3 regions of the Serratia sp. LTN-2 genome follow, and region 1 is predicted to be linked to each of the others. Evidence: predicted binding sites of a transcription regulator. Region 1 holds the regulator's gene; each other region holds the start of a gene.

Region 1 (7,260 bases):
CACTCAGGCGCTGGCGCAACGGGGCCAGCGGCGTTTGCGCCTCCAGCGCTTGCTGCTGCTGCTGTTGAACGGCCAGCGCTTGGGTCAGCGCGTTCAATTGCTGCTGATGCTGTGCGCCCTGCGTCGTCAGTTGATTGCGTTGAACGGTGAGCTGCTCCAGCGCCGCCTGCTGTTGGGCGCACTGCTGCGCGGCAGCATCGCCGGCCTGTCGCCGTTCGGCCTGTGTCGATTGCAGTTGGGCGATCTGATGATCGAGCGGGGCGACCTGCTCATCGATCAGCTGTTGCTGTTGCCGCATGTGCTCGGCATGGGCTTGCTGCGCCAGGCGGGTCTTTTCTACCGCCTGCTGCAGCGGCGCCAGCTGCGCCGACTGCTGTTCCTGCTGCTGCGTCAGCAGGGCCGCTTGCTGCTGTATCGTCTGCAGCTCGGCGCGGCAGCGATCGCGTTCGCCGCGCAGCGGCCGCAATTTTTCGGCCGGTTCGCTGAGCGCCAGCCGGTGAAGCTGTGGGGCGGCCTCGGCCTGCTCGCGCTGGGCGTTTTCCAACCGTTGCCGCCCCTCGTTTTGCTGTTGCCGGAATCGCTGCCATTGTTGTAACCAGCTCAGCGCCTGTTGCTGTTGCCGGGTTTGCTCGCCGAGAGCGCTTTCCTGCTCGCTCAGCGCCGTCAGCTGTTCGGCCAGGGAGTGGCGCTGTTCGTCGTTCAGCAGCTCGATACCGCTGGCGCGCTGATGCAGCCCATCCAGATCGGTTTTGGCCTGTTTGTGGGATTCGAACACCTGTTCGGACAATCGCCCGTAGATTTCGGTGCCGGTCAGTTCTTCCAACAGCTCGGCGCGATCGTTGGCGTCGGCGTTGAGGAAGGCGGCGAACTGCCCCTGAGACAGCATCATCGACTTGGTGAAGCGGCCGAAGTCCAGCCCGGTGATGGCGGCGGTGATCTCCAGCTTGTCGCGCACTTTGTCCGCCAGGATCTTGCCGTCTTCGCGGCGCGCCAGTTCGACTTTCGGCGCCTGCAGGTTGCCGTCCGGCGCGTTTTTGGCGCGGCGCTGACTCCAGAAGGCGCGATAGCCGACGCCCTTGACCTCGAACTCGACTTCCGCCAACGATTCGGCGGTATGGCGGGTCATCAGTTCATTCTGGCTTGGCGTGACGTTGAGGCGCGGCGTCTGGTGGTATAGCGCCAGGCAGATGGCGTCCAGCAGGGTGGTTTTGCCCGCGCCGGTCGGGCCGGTAATGGCGAACAGACCGTTGCTGGCGAACGGCTCGGCGGTGAAGTCAATCTTCCATTCGCCCTGCAGCGAGTTGAGGTTTTTTAAGCGCAGGCTGAGGATTTTCATGGGTTGTTCTCCTCGGCGTTGTGCTGCACCGCCTCGACCACCTGGCGGAACATTTGGCGCATCCGCTGTTGGCGCGTTTCGGGCAGCTCAATCTCCTGCGCCAGGCGCCGCTCGAACACTTCATTGACGCTCAGTTCGTTGAGCGTTTCCTTATCCTGCTGTGCGATCGCCTGGCGGCGCTGTTCTTTGCTGCGCCGCAGCAGCACCACTTCCACCGGTAGCTCGTCCGCCAGCAGCTGAATGCGGCGCTGGATGTCGCTGAGGTAGTCCTGCGTCGCCACTTCGATATCCAGCCACACCGGCAGCTCACCGTCATAATCGGCAAACTGCCGCAGCTGCCGTTCGATCTCGGCCAGATCGCCTTTGATCAGCTGCATGGGCTGAAACTGCGGGATCGTTAACGCTTCCACCTGCTGCAAAGCGCCGTCGGCGAAATCGACCATAAAGACGCTTTTGGCTTTGCCCAGTTCATCGAAGCTGAGCGGGATCGGCGAGCCGCTATAGCGAATGTGCTCCGATTTGGCGACGTTCTGCGCGCGGTGGATGTGGCCCAACGCGATATAGTCGGCGGGAGGAAAGGCCTGCGCCGGAAAGGCGTCGAGGGTGCCGATATAGATGTCGCGCACCGAGTCGGAGGTGGTGACGCCGACGGTGGTCAGGTGGCCGGTGGCGACGATCGGCAGCGGCAGGCCCAATTGGTCGCGGCGCTCGCAGGCCGCCTGATACAGCGTTTGGTAATGTTCGGCGATGGCTTCCTGTAACGCCTGCTGTTTCTGCGCGCCGGATTCGCCGGCGCGGCTGGTGAGCAGATCGCGTGGCCGCAAGAACGGGATGGTGCACAGCACCGCGCCCGGCTGGCCGTCGCGCCGGTTCAGCACCAGGATCTGCTGTTCGGGGGCGCCTTGCGCGCTCGCGATCACCGTGGTGTTCAGGCAGGAGAGCAGTTCACGCGATTCGTTCAGCGTCGCCACCGAATCGTGGTTGCCGCCCAGCACCACCAGTTGGCAGCCGGTGTGCTGCAGTTCCACCACGAAGCGGTTGTACAGTTCGCGGGCGTAGCTGGGCGGCGAGCCGGTATCGAACAGATCCCCGGCGACGATCAGCGCATCCACCTGCTGCTGCTCTACCTGTTCGATCAGCCAGTTCAGAAAAGCCTGGTGCTCGGCGGCGCGGCTTTTGGTGAAAAAGTACTGGCCAAGGTGCCAGTCAGAGGTGTGGATCAGGCGCATGACACTCCCGGGTGCAAAGGTAATGGCGATGATTATAAAGGCCGCGGCGCCGGCTGTCCCGGCGCAATGGCGAGGGCAGCGGAATGATTTTTCTTTACTATGGGAAATAATCGCTATGCTTACTGCCTATAACAGCCGCTTTTTTTCATAAAAGTGTCACAAAACTGACGCATAATGGCGCCCGCAAAGTCGCTAACACATTGGCAGGATTGACGATGGCAAGACGCATACTGGTGGTGGAAGACGAAGCGCCGATCCGTGAGATGGTGTGCTTTGTGTTGGAACAGAATGGTTACCAACCGTTGGAAGCCGAGGATTATGACAGCGCCGTGACGCGCCTGTCTGAGCCGTTCCCTGATTTGGTGTTGCTCGATTGGATGCTGCCCGGCGGTTCCGGCATTCAGTTTATCAAGCATATGAAGCGCGAAGCGCTGACCCGCGATATCCCGGTGATGATGTTGACCGCGCGCGGCGAAGAGGAAGACCGGGTGCGCGGCCTGGAAGTGGGGGCGGATGATTACATCACCAAGCCGTTCTCGCCCAAGGAGCTGGTGGCACGCATCAAAGCGGTCATGCGCCGTATTTCACCGATGGCGGTGGAAGAAGTGATTGAAATGCAAGGACTGAGCCTGGATCCGTCCTCCCACCGCGTGATGGCGAACGATCAGGCGCTGGACATGGGGCCGACCGAGTTCAAGCTGCTGCACTTCTTTATGACCCACCCGGAGCGGGTTTATAGCCGCGAGCAGTTGCTTAATCACGTCTGGGGCACTAACGTTTATGTGGAAGACCGTACCGTTGACGTGCATATCCGTCGGCTCCGCAAGGCGTTAGAAACCAGTGGGCATGATAAAATGGTTCAAACCGTTCGGGGCACCGGCTACCGGTTCTCAACGCGCTACTGATCGCGCCGCGCTGGAGAATATGCCGTGTTAGAACGTCTGTCGTGGAAGAGGCTGGCTCTGGAGCTGGCTCTTTTTTGTCTGCCCGCCTTACTGCTGGGGCTGATTTTCGGTTATCTGCCCTGGTTCCTGCTGGCCTCTGCGCTGGCTGCGCTGGTGTGGAATTTCTACAACCAGCTCAAACTCTCCCATTGGCTGTGGATCGACCGCAGCATGACGCCGCCGCCCGGCCGCTGGAGCTGGGAGCCGTTGTTCTATGGCCTGTATCAGATGCAGCAGCGCAACCGCCGCCGCCGCCGCGAGCTGGCGCTGCTGATCAAGCGCTTTCGCAGCGGGGCCGAATCGCTGCCTGACGCGGTGGTGATGACCACCGTCGAAGGCAATATCTTCTGGTGCAACGGTCTGGCGCAGCATCTGCTCGGCTTCCGCTGGCCGGAAGACAACGGCCAGCACATCCTCAACCTGCTGCGTTATCCGGAGTTCAGCCACTATTTGCAACAGCAGGAGTTTTCGCGCCCGCTGACGCTGCAGTTGAACAACGAACATTACGTCGAATTCCGCGTGATGCCCTATTCCGAAGGGCAACTGCTGATGGTGGCGCGCGACGTCACCCAGATGCGCCAGCTGGAAGGGGCGCGGCGCAACTTCTTCGCCAACGTCAGCCATGAGCTGCGCACGCCGTTGACGGTGCTGCAGGGCTACCTGGAAATGATGGGCGACGAAGAGCAGGACGGATCGCTGCGCAGCAAGGCGCTGAGCACCATGCAAGAGCAGACCCGCCGGATGGACGGGCTGGTCAAACAGCTGCTGACGCTGTCGCGCATCGAGGCGGCGCCCAATGTCGACATGAACGAACGGGTGGATATCCCGCTGATGCTGCGGGTGTTGCAGCGCGAGGCGCAATCGCTGAGCGGCGGTAATCACGAGATCGCTTTCCGGGTGAACGAACAGCTCAAAGTGTTCGGCAATGAAGACCAGTTGCGCAGCGCGGTGTCTAACCTGGTATACAACGCGGTCAACCACACGCCGAAGGGCACCCATATCGAAGTCAGCTGGCAGCAGACGGCACATGGTGCGCAGTTCCAGGTCAGCGACAACGGGCCGGGCATCGCCGCCGAGCACCTTCCGCGCCTGACCGAGCGTTTTTATCGCGTCGACAAGGCCCGTTCGCGCCAGACCGGCGGCAGCGGGCTGGGGCTGGCGATCGTCAAACACGCGCTCAGCCATCACGACGCGCGGCTGGAGATCCTCAGCGAACCGGGGATCGGCACCCGCTTTATCTTTACCTTACCCAACCGGTTGATTGTTCCGGCCGCTTTATCAGAGAATGCGGTGAAAAATTAACGCGAGACACCGGTATGACCCGAATCACCCGAGGGCTGTTGCTTTGCCTGGCGCTGCTGGCCGGACGTGGCGCGCTGGCGCAGCCCGACGGCATGCTGGCGGGCAATCTGTCCAGCGTCGGCTCCGACACCCTGGCGAACCTGATGGCGCTGTGGGCGCAGGACTTCAGCCAGCATTATCCCAACGTTAATCTGCAGATCCAGGCCGCCGGTTCGTCGACCGCGCCGACCGCGTTGGCGGCGGGCGCCGCGCAGCTGGGCCCGATGAGCCGGCCGATGAAGGCGGCCGAGGTTTCGGCGTTCGAACATCGTTACGGCTATGCGCCGCTGGCGGTGCCGGTGGCGGTGGATGCGCTGGTGGTGTTGGTGCATCAGGACAATCCGCTGCGCGGCCTCAATTTGCAGCAGCTCGATCGTATTTTCTCCGCCACCCGGCGCTGCGGTGAAAGCCAGCCGCTGACGCGCTGGGGCGAACTGGGTCTGAGCGGCGACTGGGCGACGCGCTCGCTGCAACGCTTTGGCCGCAACTCGGCTTCCGGCACCTACGGCTATTTCAAACTGCGCGCGCTGTGCGGCGGTGATTTTATGCCGCGCGTCAATGAGTTGCCCGGTTCGGCCTCGGTGGTGCAGGCGGTGGCCGGTTCGCTCAACGGCATCGGCTACGCCAGCATCGGTTTTCGCGCCAGCGGCGTGCGGCTGCTGCCGTTGGCGGAGTCGGGGGAGGACTATGTCGCGCCTACCGCCGCCAACGTGCGCAACGATCGCTACCCGCTGTCGCGCTACCTGTATATCTACATCAACAAAGCCCCCAATCAACCGCTGGAGCCGCTGACCGCGGCGTTCCTCGATCGCGTGCTGTCGACCGCAGGACAGAGCCTGGTCAACCACGACGGCTATCTGCCTCTGCCACCGGCCGCTCTGCAGAAGACCCGCCAGGCGCTCGGGCTGCAGCCGCTTGCACCGGTCATGATGCAATAAGCGACAAAAGGCGACGTAATTTTCGCCTTTTCTCACGCCGAAATGGAGCTTATGCCACGCGAAAACCGGGCTTTTATTGGCGTTTTCGCGCGGTAAAGTGATATATGCTTCACGTTTCGTGAATTGGCTGTTCAAAAATGATACAAATCATGTAGTGTATATTTATTGATAGCCAATATGATCGACTGGTGGCTAAAGTTTATATGGTCGATAGCTCTGCTTTTCGCCGTGCGTCTTGCCTTGAAGCGCTATAAACGTTTACCTTAGCCCTCGTTGTCGGATTAAACCTCCATTTTTATAACTCCTAAAACTTTGCCCATCTTCATGAGCGGCCACTTTCGAATAGGGACATAAACGCCGGAACGATTGCGTTTAGGGTGCTTATTTGGCGCTGCGATGGTCGGGCATGCCGACAACCGGGTGGGGCGTCACGCCACCACGCTATCGGACAATTTTTTCATTTGAACAGGCAACACGACATCGTATGAGTCATCGTTTAACGTCAAAAGATATCCTGGCATTGGGCTTTATGACCTTTGCCTTATTCGTCGGGGCCGGGAACATCATCTTCCCGCCGATGGTCGGTTTACAGTCCGGTGAACATGTCTGGACTGCGGCGCTGGGCTTCCTGATCACCGCCGTCGGCCTACCGGTCATCACCGTCATCGCGCTGGCGCGCGTCGGCGGCGGCATCGACGCCCTCAGTTCGCCGATTGGCCGCGGTGCCGGCCTGCTGCTGGCGACCGTTTGCTACCTGGCCGTCGGCCCGCTGTTCGCGACGCCGCGCACCGCCACCGTCTCCTTTGAAGTGGGCATCGCCCCGCTGACCGGCGACGGCGCCATGCCGCTGTTCATCTACAGCCTGGTGTATTTCGCGCTGGTGATTGGCATCTCCCTGTATCCGGGCCGCCTGCTCGATACCGTCGGCCACGTGCTGGCGCCGCTGAAGATCGTCGCGTTGGCCGTACTGGGCATCGCCGCGTTGCTGTGGCCTGCCGGCGCGCCGATTCCGGCGACGGCGGCTTACCAGAGCGTGCCTTTCTCTTCCGGTTTCGTTAACGGCTATCTGACCATGGATACGCTGGGCGCGCTGGTATTCGGCATCGTTATCGTCAACGCGGCGCGCTCGCGCGGCGTGAAAGACGCCGGTCTATTGACCCGTTACACCATTCTGGCCGGTTTGATCGCCGGCGTGGGCCTGACGCTGGTTTATCTGAGCCTGTTCAAGCTGGGTTCCGGCAGCGGCGCGCTGGTGCCTGACGCTACCAACGGCGCGGTGATCCTGCACGCTTACGTTCAGAACACCTTCGGCGGCCTGGGCAGCTTCTTCCTGGCGGCGCTGATCTTCATCGCCTGCATGGTGACTGCGGTAGGCCTGACCTGCGCCTGCGCCGAGTTCTTCGCGCAATACCTGCCGTTCTCCTACAAGACGCTGGTGTTTATTCTGGGCCTGTTCTCGATGGTGGTGTCCA
Region 2 (7,260 bases), on a different contig from region 1:
GACGCCAACCTGCAGGTGATCACCAACAAAGCCATCGACGTCAACGGCGTGCCGCTGCGTCAGCTGGACAGCATCATCACCAGCGGCGGCGAAAAGGCTTACTCTTCTATCCTGATCGGCTCGCTGAACAACAATATGCTGACCATTCAGGTGACGTTGCCGGCAGACAACCAGCAGCAGGCGCAGACCGAAGCCGAAAGCATCATCTCCACCCTGAAGCTGAAGCAGTAATCCTACGGGGCCGGCTTGCCGGCCCTTGAACGTTAGGCCAGCGCCTGCGCCAGCAGGGTGATCGGATGCTCGCAGCGCTTGCTGGTGGACATTTCGATCTGCCACTTGCAGGTCTCGCAATCGGTCACCACCAGATCCACCCCGCTCTCTTCTATCTGCCGGAACAGCGGCGCGCCGATGCCTTGCGACGTGGCATAGTTCTCCGACTTGAACCCGTAGGTGCCGGCGATGCCGCAGCACTGCGAATCCAGCACCACCAGCTCCAGCCCAGGTATCTGGCGCAACAACTCCAGGGTGTAGGCGGTCCAGCCCATTTTCTCCATATGGCAAGGCGTGTGGTAAGCCACCCGCAGCGGCGTGTGCTGCAGCGGCAGGCTGCGCCCCTGATTGATCAGGCGATAGAGATAGCGCGTCGCCAGCTCTACCCGATCGCGCACCGGGGTGGTGTCCACGTCCAGCAAATGGGGGTATTCGTCACGCAGGGTGAAGGTGCAGCTCGATGAGGTCGCCACCACCGGAATACCGCGCTCCAGCACCGTTTCCTGCAGCGATTCGGCGTTGACTCTGGCCTGCTTTTTCGCCTGCTCGATAAACCCGTTGGCGATCAGCGGCACGCCGCAGCATTTCTCGCGCTTCAGCAACTGTACGCCGATATCCAGCGCGTTGAACACTCGGATCAAATCCTTGCCCAGCTGCGGGTGGTTGTAGTTGACGAAGCAGCCGTGGAAGAACGCCACCTGCTCGGCGTAACGCTGCTGGGCCTGCGCCTGTTGCCGGTACCAGCGGCGGAAGGTGCCGAACGAATACTTCGGCAGTTCGCGACGATGATCGATCTTCAGCGCCTTGTCCAACAGCTTGCGCACCGGTTTCAGCCCGGTGGCGGCGTTGACGATCGGCGCAAACGGCGTCGACAGCGATCCCATGATGTCGGTATGGCTAAGGATGGCGTCGCGCAGCGTCGGTTTGCTCTGGGCGAAGTCGGCACGGGCGCGTTGAATGATGTCGCCGATTTTGACGTCCGATGGGCAGGCCACTTCGCAGCGCTTGCAGTTGGTGCAGTATTTCAGCGCTTCGTCATACAGCGCCGGGTCTTTCAGCCGCAGCCGTTCGCCGTCCGGCCCCGCCTGTTTCGGCCCCGGGTAGAGCGGGTTAACTTTGGCGACCGGGCAGTAGGTGGTGCAAACGGTGCATTTGATGCAGCTTTCAAAGCTGTGGTCCTGATGCAGGCTCATGCGTTCTCCTCCGCGGCGATCTGCTGCGCGACGTGCAGCGCCCCGATCAATGACACGCCGGCGCCGCAGCCCTGCTGCAGCGGATCGTAACCGCCGGCGACCGCGCCGATGGCGTACAGATTGTCGAACGGCATCCCCTGTTTCATCGCCCGCAGCCTGCCGTCGGTGCGCACGCCGAACTGCAGATAAGGCTGCGGCGCGAACAGTTCGCGTTGGCTCCAGTCGGCGCGATCCGCGCGGCTGTGCACGTCCAGCCCGAAGATAGGCTCACGCACCCGGTCGAACTCCGCTACCAACCCGTTGCTGAAGAAGCTGCCGCTGGCCAGCACCACCTGCTGCGCCCGCAGCGGAATATCGCCATGGTTGCGGGTGTACAGGCCGGTGACGCAGCCGGCTTCGCACTCGGCGCGCACTACGCTGTCACCCGGCATGAAAACGCCACCCAGCTGCTGGAGACGCCGCCGCAGCGCCTGATGCAAGCGCATGCCGGGCACCGAAGGCGGCAACGTCGGCAGCAGTCGGATCGGCTTGCCGACCGCATCCTGCAGCACCGCCAGCGACGCATCATCCTCCAGGCCCAGACAGGCCGGCAGGAAGAGCGCCTCGGCCTCACCCGCCAGCCGCCGCAGCTCTTCGGCCATCGGCGGCAGGCTTTCCATCAAATCCAGTACCCGGGCGATGTTCACCGCGCGGAACTCACTGGGGTTATTGCGCAATCGGTCCAGCGCCGGCACGTGCAGATAGGCTACGTCCGTCTGCACGCCGAGCTCCCGGCTTAAGGAGTCGGCAGCCATCTGCGGCTGGAAGTCGAGGAACCCTTCGATGCCGATCACCGCGATGCGCCGCCAGGGCAACTGGCCGGTCAGCGGCAGCGTCGGGATCGCCTGCGGGCTGAGCCAGGTGGCGCGGCGCGTGCCGAGCGGCGTAATGCGCAGATGGTTTTTGGTCCCCTCACCCTGCAGGTTCAGCCCGCAGCGTTCCAGCAGCCGTTGCGCGGCGGCGGACAGCGCCGCCACCCGGCCGGGGCCAATCAGAGAATACGGATGCTGCGGCGCCTGCTGCGCCAGCTGCGGCAACGCCGCCAACGGCATCTCGACCGGCGTGCCGTCCGGCAATCTCGCCAACAGGTCGAGCGAACCGGAGGAGAAGTAGAGCGCGCTCTGGCCAGAACTGACCACCGCGCAGCGCTTGCCCTGCTCGGCCACGGCAATGGCGCAGCTCAGGCCCGCCAGGCCGCCGCCAATCACCACTACGTCAAATCGCATCATCCGCCTCCTGCCCCTTGTCGGCCTGGGCCTCAAGCCCGCATAACCCTTGATAAACCCAACTGGTAAATTCGCTCTCGCGCAGCGCATCGCCCCAGGCGATCGGCCGAACGCCTTTCCATCGTTCGTTGAGGAACTGCGACAGCTGCGCGATGGACTGCTGCGGCGTGCTGACGTTAAAGCGCGTCAACAGCCCGGCGGCGCGACAGGCGCAGAGTTCCCCCTGGCAGGTGCCCATGCCGACGCGGGTGCGGCGGCGCAGATCCACCAGGTTATTGACGGTCAGCGAATTGACCGCATAGCGCACTTCCCCGGCGGTCACCGCCTCGCACTCGCACACCAGACTGGTGTCGAGCCGATCGGCCGCCGGCACCTGGCTGGCGCGATCCCCGTGCCGGTAAATCGCCGAACCGCGGATACTGGCGGGCAGTGCAACCACGCTGCGCACCGTTTCCTCCGCCGACTGACGGGATCCCGGCAACGCGTCCTGCGCGGTGGTGCACGGGCTGTTTACCCCGAGCTTTTCACACACCTTGTCGGTGGCCCACTCCGCCATCAGGCGGTAGGTCATCAGCTTGCCGCCGGTGATGGTGATAAACCCTTCCAGCCCGTCGCGGGCGGCGTGATCGAGCAGCACGATGCCGCGGCTGACGTTGCGCCCGCTGGGATCGTCGTCGCTGGCCACCAGCGGCCGCACCCCGGCATAGGCGCGCAAAATGCGGGTCTGCGCCAGGGTGGGTGCCAGCAGCGCCCCTTCGCGGATCAGAATGTCCACCTCCTGCGGGGTCACCAGCATGTTGTCAATTTGGTCGTAGTCGATATGGGTCGAGGTGGTGCCGATCAGCGAGATGGTGTCGCCCGGCACCAGGATGTCGGCGTCCGCCGGTTTGCGGCAGCGGTTGATCACCATGTTGTTGATGCGATGGCCGAGGATCAGCAGCGCCCCCTTGGCCGGGAACATGCGGATGCGCAAATCGGCGTATTCGGCGATCTGCTGGCCCCAGATGCCGGCGGCGTTGACCACCACCGACGCGTGCAGCTCATAGCGCCGCTGACTCTGATGGTCGTAAACGCGCACGCCTGTCACCCGATCGCCGCTGCGCAACAATCCCACCACCTGGTGGTAGGTCAGGATCTGCGCGCCGTGTTCGCGCGCGTCCAACATGTTGGCGGCGGTCAGCCGGAAGGGATCGACGGTGCCGTCCGGCACGCGCACTGCGCCGATCAGCGCGGGGTTAGCCGCCGGCTCCAGCCGCAGCGCCAGCTGCGGGTCGATCGCTTCGGCGTCGATGTCGGCCTGGCGACAGGCGGCGATAAACTGTTGCTGATACTCCAGCGAGTCCTGCGGCAGGGTGATGAACAGCCCATCGGTGCGCTCGATACAGTGATGCGCGATGCGTTTCAGGATGCGGTTCTCTTCGATGCACTCGCGCGCCGACTCGCCGTCAGTCACCGCATAGCGCGCGCCGCTGTGCAGCAAGCCGTGGTTGCGGCCGGTGGCGCCGGTGGCGATGTCATGACGCTCCAGCAAAATGCAGCGCAAGCCGCGCCGCGCACAATCGCGGGCAATGCCTGCGCCGGTGGCGCCGCCGCCGATGATGATCACATCCGTTTCGCCGCCGTCAAAATAGCTGCTCATTTCGCTCCCTCAGGATCGGTAGTTATGAGCCTATTGAGCCACGGTTATTAGGGTCTTTGTTTGATAAGGAACAAGAACGAACATGAAACGAAATAAAAATGTCCACAAAAAACCATCAATGTGATCATAATCACGATTTTTGGACGTTTTTCTATTTCATAACGTTAACGAATCGCTCAAAATCCGCCGTGGTTTCATGAAAGTGTAACAATTGCGCCATTCGTCACAGCGACACCAGGCGTATTTGATGACAATGGCGCTCGTTATGGAACACAAAAACACCACATTCGATATCCGCTCAATCATCAAATGAACGTAAAAGGTCATATTGATGTGATAACAGATAAAGCCATCGGAGGCGCTCATGTTGAGTATTTTTAAGCCGGCCGCACACATCGCCCGTGTGCCGAGCGATAAGGTAGACCCGCTCTACCGTAAGCTGCGCTGGCAAATTTTCCTGGGGATCTTCTTCGGTTACGCCGCTTACTATCTGGTGCGTAAGAACTTCACCCTGGCCATGCCTTACCTGATCGAACAAGGCTTCAGCCGCGGTGACCTCGGCTTCGCGCTGTCGGGCATCTCCATCGCCTACGGCTTCTCCAAATTCATCATGGGCTCGGTCTCCGACCGATCCAACCCGCGGGTATTCTTGCCAGCCGGCCTGATCCTGGCGGCGGCGGTAATGCTGTTCATGGGCTTCGTGCCGTGGGCAACCTCCAGCATCGCCATCATGTTCGTCCTGCTGTTCCTGTGCGGCTGGTTCCAGGGCATGGGTTGGCCGCCGTGCGGCCGCACCATGGTGCACTGGTGGTCGCAGAAAGAACGCGGCGGCATCGTTTCCATCTGGAACTGCGCCCACAACGTGGGTGGCGGCCTGCCGCCGCTGCTGTTCCTGCTGGGTATGGCCTGGTTCAACGACTGGCACGCGGCGCTGTACATGCCGGCCTTCGGCGCCATCCTGGTGGCCCTGATCGCCTTCGCCCTGATGCGCGACACTCCGCAATCCTGCGGCCTGCCGCCGATTGAAGAGTACAAAAACGACTATCCGGACGACTACAGCGAAAAAGACGAAGAAGAGCTGACCGCCAAGCAGATCTTCATGCAGTACATCCTGCCGAACAAGCTGCTGTGGTACATCGCGGTCGCCAACGTGTTCGTCTACCTGCTGCGTTACGGCATTCTGGACTGGTCGCCGACCTACCTGAAAGAAGTGAAGCACTTCGCGCTGGACAAGTCTTCCTGGGCCTACTTCCTGTATGAGTACGCCGGTATTCCGGGCACTCTGCTGTGCGGCTGGATGTCGGACAAGGTGTTCAAAGGCAACCGCGGCGCCACCGGCGTGTTCTTCATGACGCTGGTGACCATCGCCACCGTGGTGTTCTGGATGAACCCGGCCGGCAACCCGACCGTGGACATGATCTGTATGCTGGTCATCGGCTTCCTGATCTACGGCCCGGTCATGCTGATCGGCCTGCATGCGCTGGAGCTGGCGCCGAAGAAAGCCGCCGGCACCGCCGCGGGCTTCACCGGCCTGTTCGGCTACCTGGGCGGCTCGGTTGCGGCCAGCGCCATCGTCGGTTACACCGTGGACTTCTTCGGTTGGGACGGCGGCTTCATGGTGATGATCGGCGGCGGCGTGCTGGCGGTTATCCTGCTGCTGCTGACCATGCTGAACGAGAAGAAACATCACGCGGAAATCGCTGCCGGCAAGCGCGGCTAACCGTCACACGACTTTTGCATGATTTAAAGGCCGCCCTGCGGCCTTTTTACTACCCTGCCCCCAACAACACGGAGAAAACGGAATGCGGACTCAAGTCAAAGCCCTGCTGACAGGGATCATTCTCGCCACCTCAATGGTCAGCGCCGCGCAGGCGGCGGACAAAGTGGTGATCGCCCACCGCGGCGCCAGCGGCTACCTGCCGGAACACACCCTGCCGGCGAAGGCGATGGCCTATGCGCAGGGCGCCGATTACCTCGAGCAAGACCTGGTGATGACCAAAGACAACGAGCTGGTGGTGCTGCACGACCACTACCTCGATCGCGTCACCGACGTCGCCGAACGCTTCCCGGATCGCGCGCGTAAAGACGGCCGCTACTACGCCATCGACTTTACGCTGGCGGAGATCAAATCGCTGAAGTTCACCGAAGGTTTTGAAATCGAAAACGGCAAGAAGGTGCAGGGCTACCCTGGCCGCTTCCCGATGGGCAAATCCGACTTCCGCGTACACACCTTCCAGGAAGAGATCGAGTTCGTGCAGGGTCTGAACCACTCGACCGGCAAAAACATCGGCATCTACCCTGAAATCAAGGCGCCGTGGTTCCATAAGCAGGAAGGCAAAGACATCTCCAGCAAAGTGCTGGCGGTGCTCAAGCAGTACGGCTACACCGGCAAGAACGACAACGTCTACCTGCAGTGCTTCGACGCCAACGAGCTCAAACGCATCAAGAACGAGCTGGAGCCGAAGCTGGGCATGGATCTGAAGCTGGTGCAGCTGATCGCCTATAACGACTGGCAGGAAACCTACGAGCAGAAAGCCGACGGCAAGTGGGTGGAATACGACTACGACTGGATGTTCAAGCCGGGCGCGATGAAGAAAATCGCGCAGTATGCCGACGGCATCGGGCCGGACTACCACATGCTGGTGGTAGCGGATAAATCCAAGCCGGGCCACATCGTGCTGACCGACATGGTGAAAGAAGCGCACGCCAGCAAGCTGGCGGTGCATCCGTTCACCATTCGCGCCGATGCGCTGCCGAAGTACGTGACCGACGTGAATCAGCTGTATGACGTGATTTACAACCAGGCCGGCGTTGACGGCGTGTTCACCGACTTCCCGGACAAGGGCGTGCAGTTCCTGCAGAAGCAGGGCCAGCACAAATAATGCCAAGGGCG
Region 3 (7,260 bases), on a different contig from region 1:
CGGCCGAAGGCGCGGGTTTTGCTCGGGCCGGATGGCTGCCCGTCCCAGCTGACGCGCAGCTCGGGGTACACGAACAGCCCGGCGGCGCGCGCCTGCGGATCCGGCAGCGTGCCGTGGCTGATAAAGTCGCTGACCGCCTGACGCAGCGCGTCTACCGCGGCGTCATACAGGGCTTCCAGTTGATCGAGTGCCTGATCGGCGCTGAGGCCACTGCGAGGTGGGGCATAGCTCATACTTTCTCCTTGGATGTCCCGGCTCTGTGGCGGGGCTGCGGCGTTTCACCGTCACAGGTTAGCCGAAGAAAGGCGTAAAAGCTTGGTCGAAATGACGGGCGCGGCAAAGAAAATACCGCGCCCGCGGCGCAGGGGGATCAGGAAGCGGGGTCGGCCGCTTCGACCTTCAGCGACACCAGCCCGATGCCCAGCTTCTTCGGCGTGAAGCCGCCGCTGGCGCTCTCTTTCGGCTCGGTCGGCGCCGGCGGCGTAATGCTGATGTTTTGCGCGCCGCGCGGGTTATCGAAGCGCAGGGTGACGGTGCTGTCCTGTTCGCCGAGCGACACGAAACGCTCTTCGTCGCCGACGCGCACCGAAATCGGTTCGCCGACGTTGTTGCCGTAGGCGCGGGCGCGCAGCACCAGATCGAAGGTTTTAGGCAGCGGATCGACGTAATCGATGTTCACCGCCGGCGCCAGATTGGCGTCGGACCAGCGGCCCCATTCCTCGACGGCGGAGACGCCGGTGATGGCCTTCACCTGTTCCGGCATGCCGGGCAGCATGAACTCGATGGCGTCCGCCCGGTATTTCACTGCCGCGTCGTCCACCTGCAGGCGGGCGACGGCGTTTTGGTAGTCGGCGACGTTGTCCGCCGTCGGGGCACCAAAGTTTACCTTGCCGCGAAAGCGCTCGCCGCTGGCCTGCGCGATCTGCGGCGGCGAGGCCAGGGTACCTGAGGCCACGCAGATGTCGGTGCTCAGCGCCAACTGCGGCGCCCAGACCCGGCCGATCTCGTAGCATTTATCGACCCAGACGAATTTCTCCCCCGCCCCCAGCCCGGCCAGCTGCTTGCGCAGCGGGGTGGAGAGATAGACGTTGAACATCGGTTCGATGCGGTTATCGCCCACCCGCAGGATGAACGGCACCTTATAGGTGACGCCGGAGAAGCTGAAGCTGCGCTGGCGTGTATCCACGCTGTAGTCGCTGATGCGGTTCGGCAGGCCCCACTGGTTGATCACCGCCGGTTTCCAGCCGTTGATCTTCTCTTCGATGTTCAGGAACACCGTAGACAGCGACGGCGCCGACAGGCTGCTGCGGCCGAGGCCGATATAGTTGTCGCCGCCCATCACGTCCAGCACCGTGGCGCCGTTATCCAGCGTGCTGCGCTTTTCGTGGCGCTGCTCCGCCTGCGGCCGGGTGCCGTCGATGATGAAGAACAGGTTGCGGCGCTTCTGCTTGGTCAGAATGTCGTAGGCGGTGTTGTTCATCGCCAGGTGGTCGGAAGACACCACGATCACGGTATTGCTGAAGTACGGCGAGCGTTTGATCTTGTCGATCAGCGCGGCGATGTGCTGCTGACTGCAGGCCACCGCGCTCAGCGAGCGGTTGTCCTTATTCTGCCAGGCGTAACTTTGCTTGCTGCAGCCGGCGGAGATAAAACCGTCCGGGTGATGGGTGTCGACGGTCAGGGTAAACAGCGAGAACGGTTGGCGCTGTTCGGACAGTTCGACAAACTTGCCGTACACCACGTCCAGCACGGTGTCGTCGTACCAGCCCCAGTCGTTTTTATAGCTTGGATCGGCGACCCGATCGCGCAGCTCTTTGAAGCCGTAAACGTGATCGAAGCCGTGGGATTTCAGGAAGGTGTCTTTACCGGCGAACGCCAGCTCGGCGCCCTGGTAGAAATAGTTGCTGTAGCCGGCGGCCTTCAGCACGTCGCCCAGGCAGACGTTCTCCGGGTAGAAGGTGGAGACCGCGCTGGAGGCGTTACCGTCGAAGGGCGCGAACAGCGGAATGCCGCACTGCGAGGCGACCATGCCGGCGATGGTGTAACCGGTACCCGGCAGCTGCTGGGTGTTGCTGAAGTCGATGCTGTCGGCGCGCAGGGCATTCAGTTCGTCGGCCAAACCGGGAAACAGCTCGGTGTCGAAGTAGGTGCGCTCCAGGCTCTCGGCATAGATATACACCAGGTTCGGCCGCTTGCCCTGCACGGTCTTTTTCGGCGCCTTGTAGTAGGTGGTGAAATCGGCGGTATCGCCGACGATCTGGCTCTTGACCAACAGCGAAATGTCCTGAAACGCCGGGGTGGTGCCGACCGAAAACAGCGCCAGCAGCACGGCGACGACGCTGTAGGCCACGCTGCTGCCTTTAGCCTTGCGGCGCAGCAGGCTGCGGGCCAGCACGGCGAAAATTCCCCCCAGCGCCGCCAGCAGGCCGATAAACGGCAGCACGTATTTGCTGACGCCGGCGCCCTTGAGGCTACTGGTGACGGTGTAGATCACCGCATCGGTGATGCCGTCGCCGGTAAAGTAGTTGCTGGCGATCAGGATGACGTTCAGCACCAGATAGCTGCCGAGCAGCGTCAGCAAAATGGCGAACCACCAGCGGTTGGCGGCGGCCCGGGTGCGATAAATCAAAATCGACGCCAAAAAGAGAACAAACGAAACGACTGCTAAAACCATCCGCCAAACCCTGTCTGATTGGAAAAAACGTTGCTGCCCTGGTCTGCGCCGCCGGCCGTGCCGCGGCGCGAAAAGTGAAGGGTATAGCCTATTGCCGGCGGCGGAACAACGCGCGATCTCCCGCTACGGCCGACGAGCGGCGGCTATTGTACATTTTTATGACGATAGTGTGACGTTAATCACGCCAGCGGCGGCCACGGCGGCGAAAGCTTGCTGGTCGGAGGTTTCGCTCTACGCTTAATGAGCGCCACGACGGCGCGCCCATCAGCCATTCAGGAGGAAGTATGCAGACGATTTCCGCAGCGGTACTCGAGGATTTGGCCCCGCAAGGCGTGTTGCGCGCGGCGATCAACTACGGTAATCCGGTGCTGGCGCAGGCGGGGGCCGGCGGCAAACCGCAGGGGGCTTCGGTGGAGCTGGCCACCGCGCTGGCTCAGGAACTGGGCGTGACGCTCGAGCTGGTGACCTATGACGCGGCGGGCAAGGTGTTCGCCGATCTGGACAGCGGCGCCTGGAACCTGGCGTTTATGGCCATCGAGCCGGTGCGCGCGGCGCAGATTGCGTTCAGCGAACCCTACGTGATCATTGAGGGGACTTACCTGGTGGTGAACGACGCGCCTTACTTTGAGGTGGCGCAGCTCGACAGGCCGGAAGTGCGCATTGCGGTCGGCCAGGGGGCGGCGTATGACCTGTTTTTATCGCGCACGCTGCAGCAGGCGCAACTGGTGCGGGCGGCAACCTCTGCCGAGGCGATCGCGCTGTTTTTCGAACGGGGGCTGGAGGCGGCGGCCGGCGTGCGTCAGCCGCTGCTGGCCGCCGCGGCCGCCCATCCGGGCTACCGGGTGCTGGAGGGGCATTTCACCGCCATCCGTCAGGCGATGGCGGTGCCGCGGCAAAAAACGCAGGGCGCCGCCTATGTGAACGGCTTTATTGAACGCTGCAAGGCCAACGGGCTGGTGAAGGCGGCATTGCAGCGCAGCGGCCAGGGTGAGGTGACGGTGGCGCCGCCGGCCGCCTCGACTACCTGAACGCGTCGGGATCGTTGCCGACATTGAGGCCGCGATCCAGTTTGTTTATTGCCGAAAGTTCGGATGTCGATAGGTTAAAGTCGAAGATATCAATATTTTCCCGTATTCTTTGCGGCGTGCTGGACTTCGGCAGCGCAATGATTTGGTTTTCATACAGCCAGCGTAATACGATCTGGGCCGGCGTTTTATGCTGCTGTTCGGCAATTTTCAAGATGACGGGGTGGGTCAATATATTCTGGTTGCCGTGGCCGAGCGGGCTCCAGGCTTGAGTAACAATCCCGTGGGCGTGTAACCAATCAACGCATTCTCGTTGCTGATTAAACGGGTGAATTTGCAGTTGATTGACGGCAGGCAGAACACCGGTTTCAGTTTCCAGGCGGCATATCTGCTCGATGGAAAAGTTGCTTACCCCGATATTTTTAACTCGCCCGCTGTCACGGAGTTTTATCATGGCATTCCAGGCAGAAACGAACAGGTTTTGCCCGGATACCGGCCAGTGAATCAAATACAGATCGACATAGTCGCAACCGAGCTTGGTCAAGCTTTCGTTGAAAGCGTTCTCAACGTCATCATGCCGATCGTTCCATAACTTGGTGGTGACGAAGATATCCTCCCGGCGCACGTCTGCAGCTTTTATTGCGGTGCCCACTTCAGATTCGTTGCCATAGATTGCGGCCGTATCGACGAGGCGGTAGCCCGCATCAAGCGCGCATTGAACGGCGCCGATCAATTCATCTCCTCGCGACTGCCAGACGCCGAATCCGATGGCAGGTATCGCGTTACCGTCATTGGTGAACAGGTGTTGTGAATTACGCATATTCATTACCCAATATGGCTGATGAATTTTAAATGTTCATGAGCAGGATTAATAAAGTGCACGTCAGAGGCTTCCCGACGAGGTGTATCGATAGATAAAAAATAAACGGGCTTGCCGTTAAAAGGTTTGATGCTGTGAACGGTGTTTCGCTTAAATATCACCATTTGGTTTTCGGCTAAAACTCTTTTTGCATCGTTGCCGGCCTGAAACTCCAGCGCACCTTCCACGATGATCAAGATTTCATCACATTGTTTGTGGTAGTGTGCGGGAACCTCGGCATAGACGCGGAACAGGCGGACGCTGCCCTGTGGCGAATCTTCAAGGTACATATCGACGATCAGAGAGTCGGCGGTGTCAGGAAAGTGTTTTTTCCTTTCTTCCAGATCAAAATATAATGCGTTCATACGGCACTCACTGTAAATGATGGGCGTGATTAACCGGTCACTGAAATAAAACATTCATGGCTCAAGCGGTGGTGTGGCTATGTTTTATCCCAGGCAGGATAATATTGCATGCGGACGAACACCATTATTCCGACGTTCCCGCACATCACTGACAGAATACTATACAATGCGTTGAATGTTTTTTGACGGAGCGTTGAGTCGATATCAACCAAGGGAGCGATGCTGCGCTTTTATCAGCGCAATCAAAGGCCGCAATCCAGGTTGCAACTGGCGACGGCTGGGGTAGTACATCATAAAGGGGGCGCTGAGATGTGACCAATGGGGCATGACGCATTGCAATTCACCAGTGCGCAAGTGTTCATCGATTTGCATTTCCAGACAGTAGGCCAACCCCAGCCCGGCGAGCGCCGCTTTGATGATCATTGAGGTTTCACTGAAAGTATATTGCCCGTTCACCGACAACCGGCAATACGTTTCATCGTTGCCCAATTCCCATTGATAAACCGCACCGTCTCCCAATCGCATATTGATGCAACTGTGATCTTTCAACTCCGACGGCGAACCTGGCGCGCCATGCTTTGCCAGATAGGCCGGCGCTGCGGCGACAACCCATTTCAGACTGCCGGTCAAAGGAACGGCAATCATGTCCTTGGGGATGATCTCGCCATACCTGATGCCGGCGTCGAAACCTTCTTTGATGATGTCTACCTGATGGTTATTGACGGCCACTTCCAGCGCTATTTTAGGATGTGTTTGGGCGTAGCTTTCCATGACAGGGGCGATGAGCAAATCGAGCGCATCATGCGGAATATTCAAGCGAAGGTGGCCAATGGGTTCATCGCGATACTGTTCCAGCGTCGATAGGGCGGATTTGATGTAGTCGAATCCCCGATCGAGTTCGGTTACCAGTGCCATGCCTGCCGGGGTAGGGACGACCGAGCGGTTGGTTCTGTTCAACAGCTTTACGCCGAGGCGCTCTTCAAGCGAACGCATGGTGTGGCTGAGCGCCGAAGTGCTGACGCCGAGTTCCGCTGCCGCCAGCCGGAAACTTTTCTTTCGGCAAATGGTAGAGAACACATTGAGTTCGGCGAGTTCTGCCCGGGTGAACGTGGCCATTTTCGTCCCACTGTTTCTGTTCGAAAGGGTTTGATGATAAGCCCGGCGTACAGGGTATCGCAACCGAAGCGAACAGCCGCAGCATGCCAGCAGCGGCTGTTGCTGCTCGTTAGTCCAGCTCCACCGCGTACTGTTCTACCGGGGTGATTTTCTTGATCAGCTTGTTGTCGAACAGGAACTGCTCGTAAGCCTGGTAGCGCGCGCGATCCAGCTTGGCCGGATCGCGCGCAAACAGCGGCAGGCTGGCTTGCCAGGCCTGCTTGTTCAGCTCGGTATTCAGCTCCGGGTGCGCCTTGGCAAACGCCAGCCAGGTGTCCTGCGGGTGCGCGTGCAGGTAGTCGCTGCCTTGCTTCAGCGCGGCGAGGAATTTGCGAATTTTCGGCTCGTTCACCGCATCGCGGTTGGCGACGATGATCAGCTCGTCGTAGGCCGGCACGCCGTAATCTTCGACGTTGAACACCACCGGTTCTTTACCCTGCAGCTTGAGCTCCAGCGCTTCGATGTTGCGGTAGCCGCCGATCACCGCATCGACCTGGCCCGCCAGCAGGGCGCTGGTCAGCTGGAAGTTGACGTTGATGAGCTTGATATCCTGCGGTTTGAGATGCTCGTGTTCAACCATGGTGGCCAGCGTCGCCTGTTCGATGCCGCTTACCGAGTAACCCACCGTTTTGCCCTTGAGATCCGCCGGCGAGGCGATGTTCTTGTCCAGCGCGATCACCGTATTCAGCGGCGTGTTGATCAGCGTGCCGACGCGCATCAGCGGCAGGCCCTGATCGGCGAAGAAGTGCAGTTGCGGCTGATAGGTGATGGCGAGATCGGCCTGTTTAGCGGCCACCAGCCGCGGCGGCAGCGCCGGATCGGACGGCGGCACGATCTTGACGTCCAGCCCTGCGGCCTTGAAGGCGCCGATCTGCTCGGCCACCATAATCGGCGCGTGATCGGGGTTGATGTACCAGTCGAGCACCAGCGTCAATTTCTCGGCCGCGCCGGCCTGGCCGGTGATGGCGGCGCCGAGCAACAGCCCGCAGAGGGTATGTTTAATCATGGTCGTTCCTTTATCCCTGGTTATGGTTGCAATCATCAGTCGTTTTCCGGCGCCCAGACGATCAGGCGCCGCAGCAGCGCATCCACCGCGGCCCACAGCAACACGGTCATCAGCACTAGAATAAACAGCGCGGCGAAGCAGACGTCGGTCTGCATGCGCGCGTTGGCGTTCAGCAT

The links. Region 1 encodes PhoB, which activates phosphate uptake and scavenging genes when phosphate is short. Its sites were predicted from a motif close to CTGTCATAAAACTGNCNNAT; they were not measured.
Region 2: glpT (glycerol-3-phosphate transporter) is a predicted target of PhoB. The motif match lies at 4,559-4,578, and genes of this name have one in related genera.
Region 3: opgB (phosphatidylglycerol--membrane-oligosaccharide glycerophosphotransferase) is a predicted target of PhoB. The motif match lies at 2,820-2,839, and genes of this name have one in related genera.

The regions. Positions count from the first base shown of each region.
Region 1 covers NZ_JCAXDO010000004.1:144,077-151,336, forward strand. Annotated here, with positions in the region: gene sbcC (exonuclease subunit SbcC) at 1-1,336, opposite strand, end outside; gene sbcD (exonuclease subunit SbcD) at 1,333-2,565, opposite strand; gene phoB (phosphate response regulator transcription factor PhoB) at 2,781-3,470, shown strand; gene phoR (phosphate regulon sensor histidine kinase PhoR) at 3,495-4,811, shown strand; gene AC6BYQ_RS10610 (PstS family phosphate ABC transporter substrate-binding protein) at 4,826-5,788, shown strand; gene brnQ (branched-chain amino acid transport system II carrier protein) at 6,273-7,260, shown strand, end outside.
Region 2 covers NZ_JCAXDO010000006.1:217,008-224,267, reverse strand. Annotated here, with positions in the region: gene AC6BYQ_RS14535 (DcrB family lipoprotein) at 1-231, shown strand, start outside; gene glpC (anaerobic glycerol-3-phosphate dehydrogenase subunit GlpC) at 264-1,463, opposite strand; gene glpB (glycerol-3-phosphate dehydrogenase subunit GlpB) at 1,460-2,728, opposite strand; gene glpA (anaerobic glycerol-3-phosphate dehydrogenase subunit A) at 2,718-4,367, opposite strand; gene glpT (glycerol-3-phosphate transporter) at 4,732-6,087, shown strand; gene glpQ (glycerophosphodiester phosphodiesterase) at 6,170-7,249, shown strand.
Region 3 covers NZ_JCAXDO010000003.1:186,129-193,388, reverse strand. Annotated here, with positions in the region: gene AC6BYQ_RS08075 (AMP nucleosidase) at 1-233, opposite strand, end outside; gene opgB (phosphatidylglycerol--membrane-oligosaccharide glycerophosphotransferase) at 371-2,674, opposite strand; gene AC6BYQ_RS08065 (transporter substrate-binding domain-containing protein) at 2,959-3,702, shown strand; gene AC6BYQ_RS08060 (aldo/keto reductase) at 3,695-4,519, opposite strand; gene AC6BYQ_RS08055 (cupin domain-containing protein) at 4,525-4,923, opposite strand; gene AC6BYQ_RS08050 (LysR family transcriptional regulator) at 5,128-6,039, opposite strand; gene AC6BYQ_RS08045 (ABC transporter substrate-binding protein) at 6,149-7,084, opposite strand; gene AC6BYQ_RS08040 (ABC transporter permease) at 7,120-7,260, opposite strand, start outside.